DNA from 3 places in the Streptomyces sp. NBC_00448 genome. Region 1 is predicted to be linked to each of the others. Evidence: riboswitches for the same ligand, from Rfam matches in the RefSeq annotation. Region 1 holds a riboswitch; each other region holds the start of a gene.
The links. A riboswitch is a leader RNA that binds a small molecule or an ion and turns the genes downstream of it on or off. The one in region 1 is predicted to bind cobalamin.
Positions count from the first base shown of each region.

Region 2: another riboswitch for cobalamin. It lies ahead of OG370_RS08740 (ABC transporter substrate-binding protein); the one in region 1 lies ahead of OG370_RS32705 (HoxN/HupN/NixA family nickel/cobalt transporter).
Region 3: another riboswitch for cobalamin. It lies ahead of OG370_RS09780 (cobalamin biosynthesis protein); the one in region 1 lies ahead of OG370_RS32705 (HoxN/HupN/NixA family nickel/cobalt transporter).

Region 1 covers NZ_CP107913.1:7,599,403-7,604,826, reverse strand. Annotated here, with positions in the region: gene OG370_RS32730 (heavy metal translocating P-type ATPase) at 1-54, opposite strand, end outside; gene OG370_RS32725 (hypothetical protein) at 51-305, opposite strand; gene OG370_RS32720 (copper chaperone PCu(A)C) at 366-881, opposite strand; gene OG370_RS32715 (sigma-70 family RNA polymerase sigma factor) at 1,610-2,227, opposite strand; gene OG370_RS32710 (hypothetical protein) at 2,517-3,206, opposite strand; cobalamin riboswitch at 3,351-3,546, shown strand; gene OG370_RS32705 (HoxN/HupN/NixA family nickel/cobalt transporter) at 3,581-4,738, shown strand; gene OG370_RS32700 (transposase) at 4,704-5,291, shown strand; partial or broken gene OG370_RS32695 (NF041680 family putative transposase) at 5,290-5,424, opposite strand, start outside.
Region 2 covers NZ_CP107913.1:2,061,483-2,066,906, reverse strand. Annotated here, with positions in the region: gene OG370_RS08745 (FecCD family ABC transporter permease) at 1-139, opposite strand, end outside; gene OG370_RS08740 (ABC transporter substrate-binding protein) at 136-1,233, opposite strand; cobalamin riboswitch at 1,253-1,456, opposite strand; gene OG370_RS08735 (G1 family glutamic endopeptidase) at 1,971-2,678, opposite strand; gene OG370_RS08730 (NAD-dependent epimerase/dehydratase family protein) at 3,003-3,785, opposite strand; gene OG370_RS08725 (LysR family transcriptional regulator) at 3,820-4,716, shown strand; gene pyrE (orotate phosphoribosyltransferase) at 4,832-5,389, shown strand.
Region 3 covers NZ_CP107913.1:2,282,392-2,287,815, reverse strand. Annotated here, with positions in the region: gene OG370_RS09785 (cobyric acid synthase) at 1-539, opposite strand, end outside; gene OG370_RS09780 (cobalamin biosynthesis protein) at 536-1,513, opposite strand; cobalamin riboswitch at 1,616-1,746, opposite strand; gene OG370_RS09775 (hypothetical protein) at 2,140-2,352, opposite strand; gene OG370_RS09770 (inorganic phosphate transporter) at 2,364-3,695, opposite strand; gene OG370_RS09765 (NAD(P)/FAD-dependent oxidoreductase) at 3,897-5,285, opposite strand; gene OG370_RS09760 (class II aldolase/adducin family protein) at 5,422-5,424, shown strand, end outside.

The sequences.
Region 1 (5,424 bases):
GGCGGTCGTGCCGGGCGCGTGGACGGCGGTCGCGGCACCGTGTTCCGTGCTCATCGCATACCCGCCATGCCGTGGGTGCCGCCCGAACCGGAGCCGCCGTCCATGGACCCGCGGACACCGGCGGGGGCCGGGTGCATGCGCGGGTTGACCGGTCCGGCGGCGTGCCCGACCGACCAGGCGACGGCGAAGACGGCCACCAGGGCGACCAGGAACGCAGCCAGCACCGCAGCGGGCGGTACCTGCCGGACCGAGGACGCAGCCGGACCGGAAAGAGCGACCGCCTCGGCGGCCGGTGGTGTACGCACGGGAACTCCAATGAGCAGAGCGACGAACAGGAAGAGCCCGAGGGGCGAGGGAAGGGCCGGTCAGTCCCCGGCGCGCACGACCACGGCATCCGCCGTGACCGGACCGCTGCCGGCGAACTCCAGCGTGAGCCGGACATGCTGCCCGACGGTAAGGCTCGGCGGTGTCGGCACCATAAGGTCGGTGGTCTCCGCCGCCATCGTGAACGTCTGGCCGGGCCCCACCGTGAGACCGCGCAACGCTTCCATGTGGCCGGCATTCGAGGCCACCACGGTGTGGGCGAGCATCGCCGTACCCCACGGGGTCCCCGCCCCGGTCAGCGTGTCGGCCGACCCGCCGGTGTTGCGCAAGGTGACAAACGCGGCGGTCGCGTCCGAGGTCGTGGGCAGCAGTATCCGCGCGCCGCTGACACGCATCACGGCATCGGGAGCGCCCGCCGCGCCGGACGCGGCGTACACCGCCAGCGCGAACAGGGCGACGGCGGCGGCACCGAGCGGAACGGCCGCGCCGCGCAGCAGCGGTACGACCCGGCGGCGGAAGTGTGGGGCACGAGCGGGCGTACCAGTGTGGGACTTCACCCCCCAGTAGTCGTGCCCCGCCCTGGTGGAGTTCCCGGCGATTCACAGGAGATTCCGCAGCGGTCACTTCCACGGCCGTGTGTTCGGCCCGGTACCACAAAGGCCGCGCCCCACCGGCCCGGTACCGCGCCGTCATCGTCTGCGCCCGCCCTGGCGCCGCCTGCGTAAACGGCGGCCACGGTCGCCGACCACCACCGCGACAACCAGGTGGAACGCCACGGCCACGGCGGCTCCAACCGCAGCTCCCACGAGCGCTCCGAACCCGCCCGCCAGATGACCGCCGAGCCAGCCGTACCCGCCGGCCAGCAACGCAGAGCCGGCAGCCGTCAGCAGCCAGCTCTGCCCGTCACGGGTCCGACCGGTCCTGACCGGCTCCTCCCACGGCCAGGGGGGCGGCCCCTGGCTCGGGCGACTCGCCCGACGGGAGAGCAGTCGACGGAGGCAGCGGATCACCGGTGGTACCCGACCGCGCCCCGGGACCACTCCGCACCCGCGCTCGGTAAAGCGCGCCGAGCGAGCCTCCTCGTCCAGGGAACCTCTGCTGAGGGATGTATGTGCTGGGCCAATGTCACGGCCTGGGCCGCCTCTCGTCAATCGGTTGTCCGGGCCGGCTCCGGGCGTCGGAAGAGAACCGGTCGGGTGGACCTGCGGGTAAAGGGGTGCAGGCGGGATGAAAAGGGCGGGCCGCCGGCCGGCGGCCCGCCCGATGCTCCAGACCCACGAGGCGGTCAGGCCGCCACGGCTATCGCCTCCTCCGGTTCGTCGGCCGCGACCAGCAGCGCGTGGACATCCGCGCGGGCCCGTGCCACGCGTGAACGGACCGTGCCCACCGGGCAGCCGGTGCGGGCGGCGGCGTCGGCGTACGGCAGTCCCAGCAGTTGGGTGAGCACGAACGCCTCCCGGCGCACGCGGTCCACGGTGTGCAGCAGGTCGAGAAGTGCGACGCCCTCGTCGAAGCCGGGCGGGTGGGCGGGTTGCGCGCGCTCGGCGGACGCCAGCCAGTCGTCGGTACCTGACAGCTGGGGCCGGGCCGCGTCGTAGCGGTAGCGGTCGACCACGACCCGGCGGGCGATGGACAGCAGCCAGGTGCGGGCGCAGGAGCGTCCCGCGAACCGGGGCAGGCTCGCCAGCGCCCGCAGATAGGTCTCCTGGGTGAGGTCGTCGGCTGACGAGGAGTCCGCGGTCAGGTAGGTGACGAAGCGCCGCACGTCGCCGCGGGTGGCCCGCACGAAGTGCTCGATCGCTTCCTTGTCGCCGCTGCCCGCGGCCAGGGCCCAGGCAGTCACCTGGGAGTCGTCGCGTGCGACCGGTGAGCGGTCGCCCCGGGGTTTCCGGGCAGGTGTCATCTTCTCGGGTCCTTCGCTCGTGCGGGACCGGCCGTGTCACGGCACGCGGTCCCGCCGACGGACAGCCCGCCACGTGTCCTCGACGCTGCTACGAGCGCGGGACGTAACACGCGGTGACGTATGCGCGAACACGCTTACGGAACAGGCGTGTTGCCCGGCGGGCCGACGGGATCAGAGTCCGGCACGCTCCGCGCGGCCTCGCGGCGCCCGAGGGCGAGGGAGACGACAGGGCATACCGGCGCTGCGCCCGTCGAGCCGGCCGAGCAGCCGGTCAGATGGCGGGCGCCTGTCAGATCTGGACGACGAGAGACGGCGGCCCACGCCGCACCACGGCATGCCGCAGAATCCCTTCCGCGGGCCGAAGCCGAGGGGGCCCGTCCGCACGAACGCCGGGCACAGGCGGCAGCACAACGCCGCACACCGCAAGGACGTACCGCAGCGGGGCAGCCAGCACCCACGCCAGCGAGCGGACCATCCGGTAGAGGGCGACCTCGCCCCGCCACATCCACAGGCCGCACACCAGCGCGACGGCGGCGTGCAGCATGAGCATCCCCAGGGACCACTCGTGCATGTCCATACCGCCGCCCGGTCCCACCGTGGACCCCATGGCACCGGAACCGGTGGCTGAACCCGCCATACCCGGCATGGATGCCATGGACGCCATACCGCCCATACCCGTGGCGGGCATCGCCGGGTCCGATACCGCCGTCGCCGAAGCGCCGACAACCAACTGCCCGAGCATGAAGACGCAGTGCAGCGCGAGTTGAGTGGCCACGCTACCGCCGAGGATGACCCGCGCACCACGCTGCTTCCCAGTGGCCCACCACGCCATGGCGGTGACTCCGGCGAACGCGTACAGCAGCGCCCACACCGGCACGCCGGTGCCGGACATCATCGCGTGCCCGAGCCCGCTCACCGCCGTGCACACGGCCGCGAACACGGCCGAGCGCAGGACGCGGAGAGTGGGCATGCGAGCCATACCGACATCGTGCCAGCAGGCCGGCCACATGACGCCACTGGGGCAAGCACCGCGCCGTCCGACAAATCCGTCGGCCCACGGCAGTCCAGCCGCCGGGCCTCCCACCCTTCCTGCGACCCCATTGCAATTGTCAGACGTGCGCATCTACGCTGACCCGGCCGTGGTGCTCGGGAAGTCGGTGTGACGCCGACGCGGCCCTCGCCACTGTGATCGGGAAGTCATCGTGCTCGTTCCGCCCCGGACGGGATGGACGCCACTGGCCGCTTCGGCGACCGGGAAGGCGGAGCACGACGGCGTCGGACCCGTAAGCCAGGAGACCGGCCACGGCACGCACGACGAACTGTCCACGAGGTGCTGGAGAGGCTGCCCCCGCCATGACGCTGCCCGAAAACCCGTCCCTGCCGGCCGGAACGCCCGTGGGGGCGGCCTCCCCCGGGCCCGTCGTCCGCCGCTTCGAACGCGCCGACTGGATACGCACCGGCGTCCTGTTGGCCGCTATCGTCCTCCTGCACGTCGTGGCCTTCGCCATCCTGGTGACGATGGTCGCGCCGCACCACTACACCGTCGGCAAGCAGGCGTTCGGCGTCGGCCTCGGCGTCACCGCCTACACCCTCGGCATGCGCCACGCGTTCGACGCGGACCACATCGCGGCGATCGACAACACCACCCGCAAGTTGATGGCCGACGGGCAGCGGCCGGTCTCAGTCGGCTTCTGGTTCGCCCTCGGCCACTCCAGCATCGTCATCGCCATGGCGAGCCTGATCGCGGGCGGCGCCAAGATCGCCGGCACCCTCTTGAACGAGAACTCCGACGCCCACATCACCCTCGGTGTCATCGGCACCAGCGTGTCGGGGACCTTCCTCTACCTCATCGCCGCCCTCAACCTTGTCGCCCTGGTCGGCATCTACCGCGTCTTCAAGGAGATGCGCGCCGGCAACTTCGACGAGCACGAACTCGAGAAGCACCTGGACAACCGGGGCTTCATGAACCGCCTGCTCGGCCGCCTCACCAAGTCGGTCCGCCACCCCGGCCAGATGTACCCGATCGGCGTGCTGTTCGGCCTCGGCTTCGACACCGCCACCGAGGTCGCCCTCATGGTCATGGCCGGCTCCGGAGCCGCCGCCGGCCTGCCCTGGTACGCGGTCCTCTGCCTGCCGCTGCTGTTCGCCGCCGGCATGAGCCTGTTCGACACCCTCGACGGCACCTTCATGAACTTCGCCTACCACTGGGCGTTCTCCAATCCGGTCCGCAAGGTCTACTACAACCTCACCATCACCGGCCTGTCCATCGCCGTCGCCTTCGTCATCGGCACCATCGAACTCGTCGGCGTCCTCCACGACAACGCCGGCTTCAAGAACTCCCTCACCGACTGGATCGCCGCCATCAACCTCGACAACGTGGGCTACATCATCGTCGGCCTCTTCGTCGTCGTCTGGGGCTGTGCCCTGACCTACTGGCGACTGGCGAAGGTCGAACACCGCTGGGGAGGAGCGGCGCGTGGCGGCGCCGGAGGAGCCGGCACGGCACCTTGATCACACCCGCCCACCGTCCTCAAAGACGACGAGCTCGCCCTGTTCCCTGGCCGCGCCCACGGCGAGCCGAGGCAACCGCCGTCAATTGCTGCTGGCCATTGAAGCGCACGACAATCCCTCGGACAGGACGGCCCTCGTTCCGATGGTGAAGAAGACCCAGCACAATCACCAGGCCGCACGACTCCCCGGCGACATCCAACTCTGGCTCGCCGACAGCGGGTACGCTTCTGCCGCGTCCTTCGAGGCCCTCGCCAACCTCCCGCTACTGGTCTCGGTCACCAGCGATGCCGACCAGGCAGGATTTCCCGCGAAACGTCAGCAGGCCCCTGCCGGCCAGCAGGACATGGCGGCCCGCCTCGCCACCCCCACAGGACGGGCCCAGTACCGTCAACGCAGTGCCCTGGTCGAGCCGGGATTCGCCCAGATCTTCCAACGCTTCGGACGACACCTCAACTACCGCGGCCGCCAGGCGGTGGACGCCGAGATCAAGCTCCTCGGCACGGTGCACAACCTCAACAAGCTCATCAATCACACGCCCAAGAAGCACTCTTGACCTTCACCGGGCAGGAGCCGTGCGACAGCCTCGCTGTCGTCGCGCGGATGTTGCGAAACCCTCGCCGCACCCGGGCGGGCGTCAACTTGTGTGGAGGTAGTGGGCGTTCCCATGGGCGGCGCAGGTCCGTCGC
Region 2 (5,424 bases), 5.5 Mb from region 1:
CGAGCAGGCACATCGCCACCAGCGCGGCGGCGGCCACGGCGAGGGCCACCGCCGCGCGCCCCGGTCCCGCCGGGCGCGCGGTGAGCGGTTCGGTCGGCTGGTCGGCCGGGCGGCCGGTGGGCGGGTCGGCCGCCGTCACGACGCGGGGTGCAGCTTGGCCAGTCCGGCCGAGACCTGGGAGGCGCCGTCGGCCAGGAGCACGCCCGGCGTCGACTCCGAGAACGGTACGACGACGAACGCCCGCTTGCGGACGGCCGTCAGCCGGCTGAGCACGGGGTCGTGCTCCAGGTAGGCGATCTTCGACTTCGCGGTGTCCCAACCGGCGTCCGCGAGGACGATCGCGTCCGGGTTCGCGGCGGCCACCTTCTCCCAGCTGACGCTCTGCCAGCCGCCCGGCAGCGAGCCGAAGACGTTGTGCGCGCCGACGGCGTCGAGGATGAGCTGCGGTCCGCCGTGGCCGGCACCGACGAAGGGGGTCTTGGTGTCGGAGTCGTACCAGAGCACGTTCAGGCCCCTGCCCGCGCCCTGGGCGGCCAGGCCGGCCAGCGTCTTCTTCTGCCGCTGCTCGATGGCGGTGGCCCGCGCCGTCACCCCGAAGGCCTTGGCGACGTCCGTGAGTTCACCCCAGACCGCCGCGAAGGACGCGGCCGGCACCTGCTTGCTGTCGGCGCAGCCGAACGGCGACAGGTAGGAGGGGATGTGCTCGGCATCCAGCTCGGCCCGGGTGCCGGCGACCTTGTCGGTGAAGGCGCTGGCGTAGGAGGCGTAGAGGAAGTCGGGGTGTGCCGCGAGCAGCTTCTCCTTGGTCGGGTACTCCTTGCTGAGCACCGGAACGGAGTCGTAGGCCGCTTTCCACTGGGCCGGGATCGTGTCGTCGAGGTAGGCGGTGCCCGCCATCCGCGTCTGGAGGCCCAGGGCCAGCGCGACCTCGGTGGCGCCCTCGTTGAGGGTGACCAGGCGCTTCGGGGGTGTGGACACGGCCGTGGTGGCGCCGCAGCTGCGCACGGTCACCGCGGCGGGGTGGCCGGACCCGGTGGAGGTGGCGGGGCCCTTCGCGGCGGGGGCTCCCGTGCAGGCGCCCAGGGCGCCGAGGGCGAGCAGGGCCGTGGTGGAGGCGGCGAGTCGGGCGGCGCGGGCCCGGCGCGGGCGCGGGGCGCGGTCGGGTCTCGGGCGCGCCCGCCGGCGTATGAGCTGATCGATGCGGTGGAACGGGTGCAGCGCGCTGGTCGGCACGTGTTCTCCAAACCCTCGTGGAAGATGTCGCGCCGTGGCCGGTCTCCTGGCTTCCGCGTCAACGCTCCGCGGCCGGCCTTCCCAGGCGACCCGTCTCGGTCCCGCCCAGTGGCCCCGACCGTCTGCACGGTCGGCGAGGGCCGCGCAACTCCGCGGCTACAGTGGCGAGGGCCGCACCGGCTTCTCCACCGGTTTCCCGTGCACCACGGCAAGCGCACGCTACCAAACGCGACAACCCGCCCGACCAGCCGGAGGGTCCCAGGTCAGCGGGACGGGCGGTCGGGCATCGGCCCGGCGGTGGCCTCGACGCGCCGGGGCCCGGTGCCCGCACCGGAAACCGCCCGTCCGGCGCGACCCGGCTTCGCCGTCGCCCGCGAGCTCGACGCCCAGGGTCACCACGTCGTACTCACCGCCCGCGGCCGCGACGCGGCGGAACGGCCCGCGGCCGAACCACGGAGCGACGGACACGCGGGACTCGCCCTGGGCCTGGACCTGTCCGACCCCGCCGGTACGGCGGCAAGCGGCCAACCACCCCGCCCGGGCCTTCGGCCGCCGCGACGCCCTGGTCGACAAGCGCCGCGCCATGCCGAACGTCCGGCCGCTGTCCGGGCCGGACGCGTAGACGGACGCGGTGCACACCCCGCTGGACGTCGCCCCGCGCTCATCCCGCCCGCCGCAGACGCGTCGGGGCCGGACGCGAGCGAACGCGTCCGGCCCCGAGGAGAACTGACGAGACGTCAGCCCGGGATGATCGAGAACGACCCGCCGTTGAGGGCGGTCTCGGTGTACGGGCCGCTGTCGATGGCCTGCGGGTTGTAGGCGTCGAACGACTGGCCGTCGACGGTGATGCCGCTGAAGTCCTGCTCGTTGAAGGACGGGTAGCTGCCGGTGGGCGACTCGATCACGGCCTCCGCGCTCGCGTCGGACGCGTTGAGCGAGGACTGCGTGGTCTTCGACCAGCCCTTGGTGGTGTCGGCCAGCTTCAGGCTGTAGGAGCCGCCGCCGTTGTCGACCACGCTGGCGGTGAACACGTCGCCGGCGTCCACCGGTTCGTTGTAGTACACGGGCGAGGCCGGGTACATCTCGTACCAGCCCGAGTACTCGGGGCCGCCGCTGGAGCAGTCCACCTGGACGCCGGTCTGCTCGACGGTCTGCGAGCCGTAGCCGTCGATGCCTATCCACGGCGCGTACAGGTCGTTCGAGGAGTTGCAGGTGACCTGGGGCATCGTCCACGAGCCGGAGATGCTGGTGAACGAGCCCTGGGCGATGTAGCCGCCCCAGTTGCTGTCGCCGGAGAAGCCGTGCAGCGGCTGGGCGAAGTGGTGGGCGCCGAACTCGACGCTGGGGGCGGCGGCGCCGGCGGGACCGGCGAGGGAGGCGCAGGACAGGGCGAGCAGCGCGGCGGCGGCGGCCCTGGTGGGGGCTGCGGTGCGGAACTTGTGCATCCGGTGAACTCCAAAGGTGTGGGAGTTGCGAGGGTGGTGGGGGGAGTCGGCCTGCCGTCCGTGGCCCGTCTGGTTGTGGGGGAGGCTGGCCGACCAGGCCGGTGTAGTGATGCTGGCGCCGGGGGCGGGTGGCGTGGAAGGCCCCGGCTGTTACCGGATGGCGCAATGGCGTGAACATGACAACACTCGGAGTGGTGACAGACCTCGGCGGTGAAAGCGCCTGGCCCCAGCGGGAGTTCGGGCCCGGGACGGCCCGGGGACGGACGCCGGCCGCCCGCGGCCAGGAGACCGCGGGCGGGTGGGGGTCACGGATATGACGGCCGGTCAGCGGTAGTAGCAGCCGCTGTCGAGGTCCTCGATCAGGGTGGGGCCGTCGGGCGTCCAGCCGAGCAGCGTCCGCGTGACGTCGCTGCCCGCGGCCATGTCCGTTCCGTAGAACTTGGTGAGCCAGCCGAAGTGCTCGGCCGCTTCGCCGGCCGGGACGGAGGCGACGGGCAGGCCCAGGCACCGTCCGACGGCTTCGGCGATCCGCCGGGTCGGGATGCCGGTCTCGGCGGCGGCGTGCAGGGTGGTGCCGGCCGGCACCTGCCGGTCGAGGGCGAGCCGTACGACGCGGGCCGCGTCGCCGTGGTGGACCGCCGCCCAGCGGTGGGTGCCGTCGCCGATGTAGGCAGAGACGCCCTTGGCCCGCGCGGTGGCCACGAGCGCGGCCAGGAAGCCGGGGTCGCCGGCGCCGTGCACGGTGGGGGCGAACCGGGCGACGACCGTGCCGACCCCGCGGTCCGCGTACTCCAGCGCGAGGTTCTCGCTGCCGCCGCGCAGGGAGTCGACGCCGTGGAACGGCGATCTGTCCTGCTCGGTCGCGACCCGGCCCGGGGTGAGGAAGGCCAGGCCGGAGGCGAGGACGAAAAGCCGGCCGGTGCCGGCGAGGGCGTCGGCTATGGCCTGTACGGTGCCGCGCTCGGTCTTGTTGGTGCCCGCCTGGTCGGCGAAGTCGTGCTTGTTGGCGAGGTGGACGACGGCCTCGGCCGCGGAGGCCGCGGCACGGATGCCGTCCAGGTCGTCGAGGTCGCCCCGGACCACCCGGACGCCCTCCGTGCCACGCAACTTTCACAATAGGAGGTTGCGTAGGATGCAAACCATGTCCGAGCGGCTCGATCTGAACCTGCTGCGCGTGTTCGACGCGCTGCTCCAGGAGGGCAGCGTCACCGCGGCCTCCGAACGCCTGCACCTGTCCATCCCGGCGACCAGCCGGGCGCTGGGCCGGCTGCGGCGGGCGATGGACGACCCGATCCTGGTGCGGGCCGGCCGGGGGATGGCGCCGACCCCCTTCGCACTGCGTACCGCGCCGCGGGTGCGGTCGCTGCTCGACGAGGCGTCGGCGCTGATCAGTGGCGACCGCGAGGTCCCGATCGCCGAGCTCGAACGCACCTTCACGATCCGGATCAACGACGGCGTGGCCGCGACCCTCGCGGCCGCGGTGGTCGACGCCACGTCCGCGGTCGCCCCCGGTGTGATCCTGCGCTTCGTCGGCGAGGGCAGCGAGAGCGTCGAGGCCCTCCGTGACGGCTCGGTCGACCTGGACATCGGCGTCGGCGACGTGGCGGCCCCCGACATCCGCGGGGCCGTGCTCTACCGCGAACGGCTGGTCGGCATCGTCCGCGCCGACAGCCCGCTGGGCCGCAACCGCCGTCCTACGCTCGCGCAGTTGTGCCGGCATCCCCACGTCTCGGCCTCCCGCCGGGGGCGCACCCGCGGGCCGCTCGACGACGCGCTCGACGCCGCAGGACTGCGCCGGCACGTGGCCGCCGTCGTGCCCACCTTCGCGGTCGCCTCGCTGCTCGTCGCGTCGAGCGGCCACGTCGGACTCGTCCCGCAACGCCTCGCCGAGCAGTACGGCCGGGCCCTCGGTATCCGCTGGTTTCCGCTCCCCGCGGACCTGCCCGAACTCGACGTACGGCTCCTCTGGCACGCCCGCCTCGACTCCGACCCGGCCCAGCGCTGGCTGCGCGAGACCATCCGCGCCGCCCTGAAATGACCTCCAGCCAAAGGCGGATGGGCGCGGTCGAGGATGCGCGCGGGCCAATTCGGGCTTGGCGGCGCCGTGTTAGGGTGCGGGGAATTTCTCGCCGGACGGATGAGGTGGACGAATCGTGCGGCCTGCTGGAGACTCCGCGAACGACGTGGGCGAAGCGGCGAAAGCGGAGTTGGGGCGGCGGATCGTCGATGTCGCGCTCCTGCGCGGCGAGTTCGTGCTCAGCTCGGGAGAGGAGAGCGGCTTCTACTTCGACAAGTACCTTTTCGAGACCCGGCCCGAACTCCTCAGCCGCGTCGCCGACTTCCTGGCCGAGCGGGTACCGGAGGGCGTCGATGTGCTCGCGGGGCCCGAACTCGGCGGCGTCGCCCTCGCAACGGCGCTGTCGCTGCGCACCGGTCTGCCGTTCGTGATCGTGCGCAAGCGCTCGAAGGGCTACGGCACCGGGCGCCTCATCGAGGGCAGGCTGGCGCCGGCGGACCGGGTGCTGATCGTCGAGGACGTGGTGAGCACGGGCGCGGAGTCGATCCGTTCCGCCCGCACGGTCGCGGAGTGCGGCGCCACGGTGGTCGGCGTGCTCGCCGTGCTCGACCGCGAGCAGGGCGGCGCGCGGAACGTGGCGGACGCGGGATTCGCGTTCGACGCGGTGTACCGGCGCGGCGAACTCGCCATGTGACGGTGCGCGGGTGGCGGTGTGCGGGTGGCGGTGTG
Region 3 (5,424 bases), 5.3 Mb from region 1:
GCCGTCGTGCCGTAGAACGACGCGAAGACGCCGCCGCGGTCGATGTCGCCGACCACCATCACCGGCAGCCCGGCGCTCCTGGCCACGGCCATGTTGACGATGTCGGTGCGGCGCAGGTTGATCTCGGCGGGGCTGCCCGCGCCCTCGCAGATCACGGCGTCATGGCCGCGGCCCAGCTCCTCCAGGCACTCCACCACGGTGCCCAGCAACTCGGCCTGCCGGCCGCCGTGGTAGCCGCGGGCGCTCAGCTCGCCGACCGGCTTGCCCAGCACCACCACCTGGCTGCTGTGTTCGCCGCCGGGCTTGAGCAGCACCGGGTTCATCAGCGCCGACGGCTCCACCCGGGCGGCCTGCGCCTGCATCGCCTGCGCCCGGCCGATCTCGGCGCCCTCCCGGGTGACGTACGAGTTGAGCGACATGTTCTGGCCCTTGAACGGCGCGACCCGCAGGCCCTGCCGGGTCAGCCACCGGCAGATCCCGGCGGTCACCACGCTCTTGCCGGTGTCCGAGCCGGTCCCGGCGACCAGCAACCCCTTCACGCCGTGCCTCCCTCGGTCGTGGCCGCGGGCGCCGCCCGGCGCGCTCCGCGTGCCGCCGACAGCAGCACCGACGCGCCCAGCGCCAGCGCGCCGACCCGGCGGGACAGCCGGACCGCGCGCCGGATGTCGGCCGGCGCGGGCGGGCGGAACCCGGCGCCCAGCACCGGGCGGTGCTCGGTGCGGCCGCCGTACGACAGGGTGCCGCCCAGCCGCAGCCGCAGCGCCCCCGCGAATGCGGCCTCGACCGGGCCCGCGTTGGGCGAGGGGTGGCGCGGCCCGTCGCGCCTCGCGGTGGCCAGTGCGGTCCGCGGATACGGTCCGGCCAGCGCGGCGAGCCCGGCGGTGAGCCGGGCGCCCGGGTAGCCGACGGCGTCGTCCAGCCGCGCGGCGGCCCACCCGAACCGCAGGTGGCGCGGGGAGCGGTGGCCGACCATCGCGTCCAGGGTGTTGGCGGCGCGGAAGCCGACCAGCCCGGGCACACCGGCCAGGCCGCCCCACACGAGCGCGCCGACCACCGCGTCCGAGGTGTTCTCCGCGACCGACTCCACGACCGCGCGGGCGATCGCGTCGGCGTCCAGCGCGGCCGGGTCCCGCCCGCACAGGTGCGGCAGCCGGGCGCGGGCGGCGGCCACGTCCCCCGCCTCCAGCGCCGCGCCGATGGTGCGGGCCTCCCGTGCGAGCGAGGTGCCGCCGAGTACGGACCAGGTGGTGGCGGCGGTCAGCGCTACGGACAGCGCAGGGCGGCCGCGCACCGCCCGCTCCGTCAGCGCGGCGGCGGCCACGGCGCCGCCGACGCACAGCGCCGCGTACGCGGTTCCGGTGCCTCGGTCGTCGCGCCACAGCCGCTTCTCCAGGGCCCCCGCGGCCCGCCCGAACCCGGCCACCGGGTGGCCGCGGCGCGGGTCGCCGATCAGGAGGTCGCCGAGGAAGCCGAGCGTGGCGCCGTATGCGAAGGCGCGGTCGGCACGGGTCATGTCCGGGTCGTCTCGGCGGCCGAACGGCCGGCGGCCTGCGTGCAGGGCATCGCGAAGTCCTCACTCAGGGTCCGCGCCCTGGCTCGACGTGACCGGCGGTGAGAGTCTCCTGGCTCCCGGATCTACGCACTCCCGGGCCTTCCAGCCGGGCGAACCGGCCGTGACCTACAGGGTCGGGAGTGCACTCCCCGGTGACAGTGGCGGGACCGCGTCGGATTCGCACCGACTTCCTCTCCTGCCGCCGTATGGCTCCCGGCAGTTCACCACGCCCGCGGAAAGCCCGTCAACCGACCCCCCGAGTGCCCCTGCCTGCGGATTCAGGGACCACCTCCCGGTGGCGGGCTGCCCGCGCCGTTCTCCCCCAGAGCTTCGGCTGGGAGGTACCCCCACGCGGCCCTTGGGTAGCTGCGGCTTCCTCCGCGAAAAGAGCGCCACAAACCCAGGCGAGGCTCTGGGCGGAGAACTCCGCGAGCAGCAGGCCACCGGCCTGCGCGTCCCCGAAGGGGCGCGGGGAACTGCGCGACAAGCCACCGTGGACCGCGAGATGAACGTCGACCGCAAGGGGCAGGGCCTGGGGGCGCCAGGGGAGGGAGCCGCACTCACGTAGGGCGCGGCCCCCCGCAGGGCTACCCGGCGATGAGGTGGATTCCGTAGGCGACGGCGGCAGCACATGCGGCGAAACAGACATACGCACCGGTGCGGGTGAGCACCGCGGTGCCGCCGGTACCGCCCCGCCGGGACAACCCGACGATCCCGAGCGTGAAGACGCCCACGAGGCCGACCGTGGACAGGAGGGTGACGGCGAAGACCGTGCCGAGCGCGTGCCAGTCGATGCTCATGACGTGCCCTTTCAGACCGTGGTGGGAGTGGAGGCGGCAGGCGGCACGACGGCGGGGATCACCGGGCCGGCGGGCGGCACGTCGGGGGAGGGGGTGTGCGCGGGAGGCGCGGGAACGGCGGGAGCCGCCGTGGTGTCGGCGACGGTCACCGGGACGATCTGGACGGCCGGTACGGCCGGGGCGGATATGGGGGCGGGCGCCTCCGCGGCCGCAGCCTCCTGCGTCGTGGCCACCGCACCCACGGGCTCGTTGACGTTCGCGTGCGTGACCGGCTTGCGGCGGGCCGCCGTACGGACCACCACGCACACCGCGAGGCCGAGCACCCCGACCGTGGTGACACCCCAGGTGCCGCGGTCGGCGAGGTAGGCGGCGCCGCCCGCGACCAGGCCGGCCGCCGGCAGGGTCAGCCCCCAGGCGGCGACCATCCGCCCGGCGGTGCCCCAGCGGACCACCGCCCCGGTGCGGCCGAGCCCGGCGCCCAGTACCGACCCGGTGCAGACCTGGGTGGTGGACAGCGCGAAGCCGAGGTGGGAGGAGGCGAGGATGGTCGCCGCGGCGCCGGTCTGCGCCGCGAAACCCTGCTGCGGCTGGATGTCGGTGATGCCGCGGCCGACGGTGCGGATGATCCGCCAGCCGCCGATGTAGGTGCCGAGCGCTATGGCGGTGCCGGCGGAGCAGATGACCCACAGCGGCGGGTTGGAGCCGGGGGCCAGCGAGCCGCCGGCGATGAGCGTGAGGGTGATGACGCCCATGGTCTTCTGGGCGTCGTTGGTGCCGTGCGCGAGCGAGACGAGCCCGGCGGAGGCGATCTGCCCGGCCCGGTAGCCGCGCGAGGTGGCTGCGGGATCGGCGTTACGGCCGAGCCGGTAGGTGAGCCGGGTGGCGAGCATCGAGGCGAGTCCGGCCACGACGGGCGCGGCGACCGCCGGGATGATCACCTTGGTGACGACCGCGTCACCATTGACGCCGTGGGCGCCGACCGAGACGAGGGTGGCGCCGATCAGTCCGCCGAAGAGGGCGTGCGAGGAGCTGGAGGGGAGCCCGGCCAGCCAGGTCACCAGGTTCCACACGATCGCGCCGACCAGCGCGGCGAAGATCATCGCGGGTCTGATTCCGGCCGACTCGTCGACGATCCCGCCGGAGATCGTCTTGGCGACCTCCACCGACAGGAAGGCGCCGACCAGGTTGAGTACGGCTGACATTCCCACCGCGACGCGGGGGCCGAGCGCACCGGTCGAGATGGTGGTGGCCATCGCGTTGGCGGTGTCGTGGAAGCCGTTGGTGAAGTCGAAGACGAGAGCGGTGGCGATCACGAGTCCGATCAGGAGCGTGATGTGTTCCATGGGCCCAGCAATCGTTCGGTCGGGCAGGGGCGAGGCGAACGTACGGATCATTCATGAACGGAAGGTGAACTCGCGGCGGACTCGCGGTGCCGACATGAATCATCGGTGAACGGAGGGGGATCGGGAAGAGGTCGGCGCAGATACGCACAGCTTCACCCCAGCTCGTCCTGCGATCCCTTACCGCAGCGAAGCGAGCCTCGATCAGTGCCCGGACAGCCGGTCCGCCCAGCGCGCCACCGGGTCCGTGGCGGCGCTGCGCCCCCGCGCCTCGCGCCGGTCCGCACCACGGTAGGCCGCGTAGATCCCGCGCACCGCCGCCCATCTGAGCGGCTCCGGCTCCCAGCGCCGCACCCGGTGCCCCACCCACGGCAGCGCGGTCAGCCCGGTGGGCCCGCCCTGTCCGCAGTCCAGCAGCACCAGGTCCCGCAGGGTGCGCGCGGCCAGGTTCGACGTCGCCACCCCGCTGCCGACGTACCCGCCCGCCCAGCCGGTCCCCGTCGTACGGTCCAGGTGCACGCCCGCGCACCAGTCCCGCGGCACCCCCAGCATGCCCGACCAGGCGTGATCGACCGCGACCCCGGCCGCCGCCGGGAACATCCGGACCAGGATCTCCCGCAGCGCGGCCACCGTCGCCGCCGACGTGCTCCCGTCGCTGTCGGTCCGCGACCCGAACCGGTACGGCACCCCGCGCCCGCCCAGCGCGATCCGGCCGTCGGCGGTGCGCTGCGCGTACACGTACGCGTGCGCCATGTCGCCGAGCACCTCCCGGCCCTCCCAGCCGATCGTCGCCCACACCGGCTCGGGCAGCGGCTCGGTCGCGATCATCGAGGAGTTCATCGGCAGCCAGGTCCGCCGCTGCCCGCGCAGGCCCGCGGTGAAGCCCTCGGTGCAGCGCAGCACGTACCGCGCCCGGACCGTCCCGTACGGGGTCGCCACCCGCCCCGGGTGGATCGCGGTCACCGCGGTGCCCTCGTGCACGGTCACGCCCAGCCGCTCCACCACGGCGGCCAGCCCCCGCACCAGCTTCGCCGGGTGCACCCGCGCGCCGTACGGGGTCCAGGTGCCGCCGACCGCGCCGGCCACCCGCACCCGCTCTGCCGTCTCGGCCGCCCCCAGCAGCAGCCGGTCCTTCTCCCCGAACGAGACCTCCGCCTCGTGGTACGCCTTCAGACGCGCCGACTGGGCGGGGGAGTAGGCCACTTCGAGTACTCCACCGTGGTGGATGTCGGCCTCGATCCCCTCCCGACCGGCGACCCGGACCACCTCGCCGACGGTGTCGTTCATCGCCTGCTGGAGCGACAGCGCGGCCCGGTGGCCGTGCAGCGCCGCGTAGCGGTCCCGGCCCGCCACGCCGTTGTAGAGCCACCCGCCGTTGCGGCCCGAGGCGCCGTACCCGCAGAACCGGGCCTCCAGCACGGTGATCCGCAAGGAGGGCGCCGCCTTCTTCAGGTAGTACGCCGTCCACAGCCCGGTGTAGCCGCCGCCCACGATCACCACGTCGGCGTCCGCGTCGCCGGGAAGCGGCCCGCGCGGCACCGGAACGCCCGTGTCCGCGTACCAGAACGAGATGCCGCCGTTGACCGTGCCCATGAGGTTCCCGCGATTCCGTGATTCCGTGTCGGCTCACGTGTGCCCGGCGCGCCGCCCGGGCACGCCGTGGGTGGTGTGGGGACGCTACTGCCGGTCCGGGGGGCTCGGCAACGGTCCGCGGCACCCTCGAACCGTCATG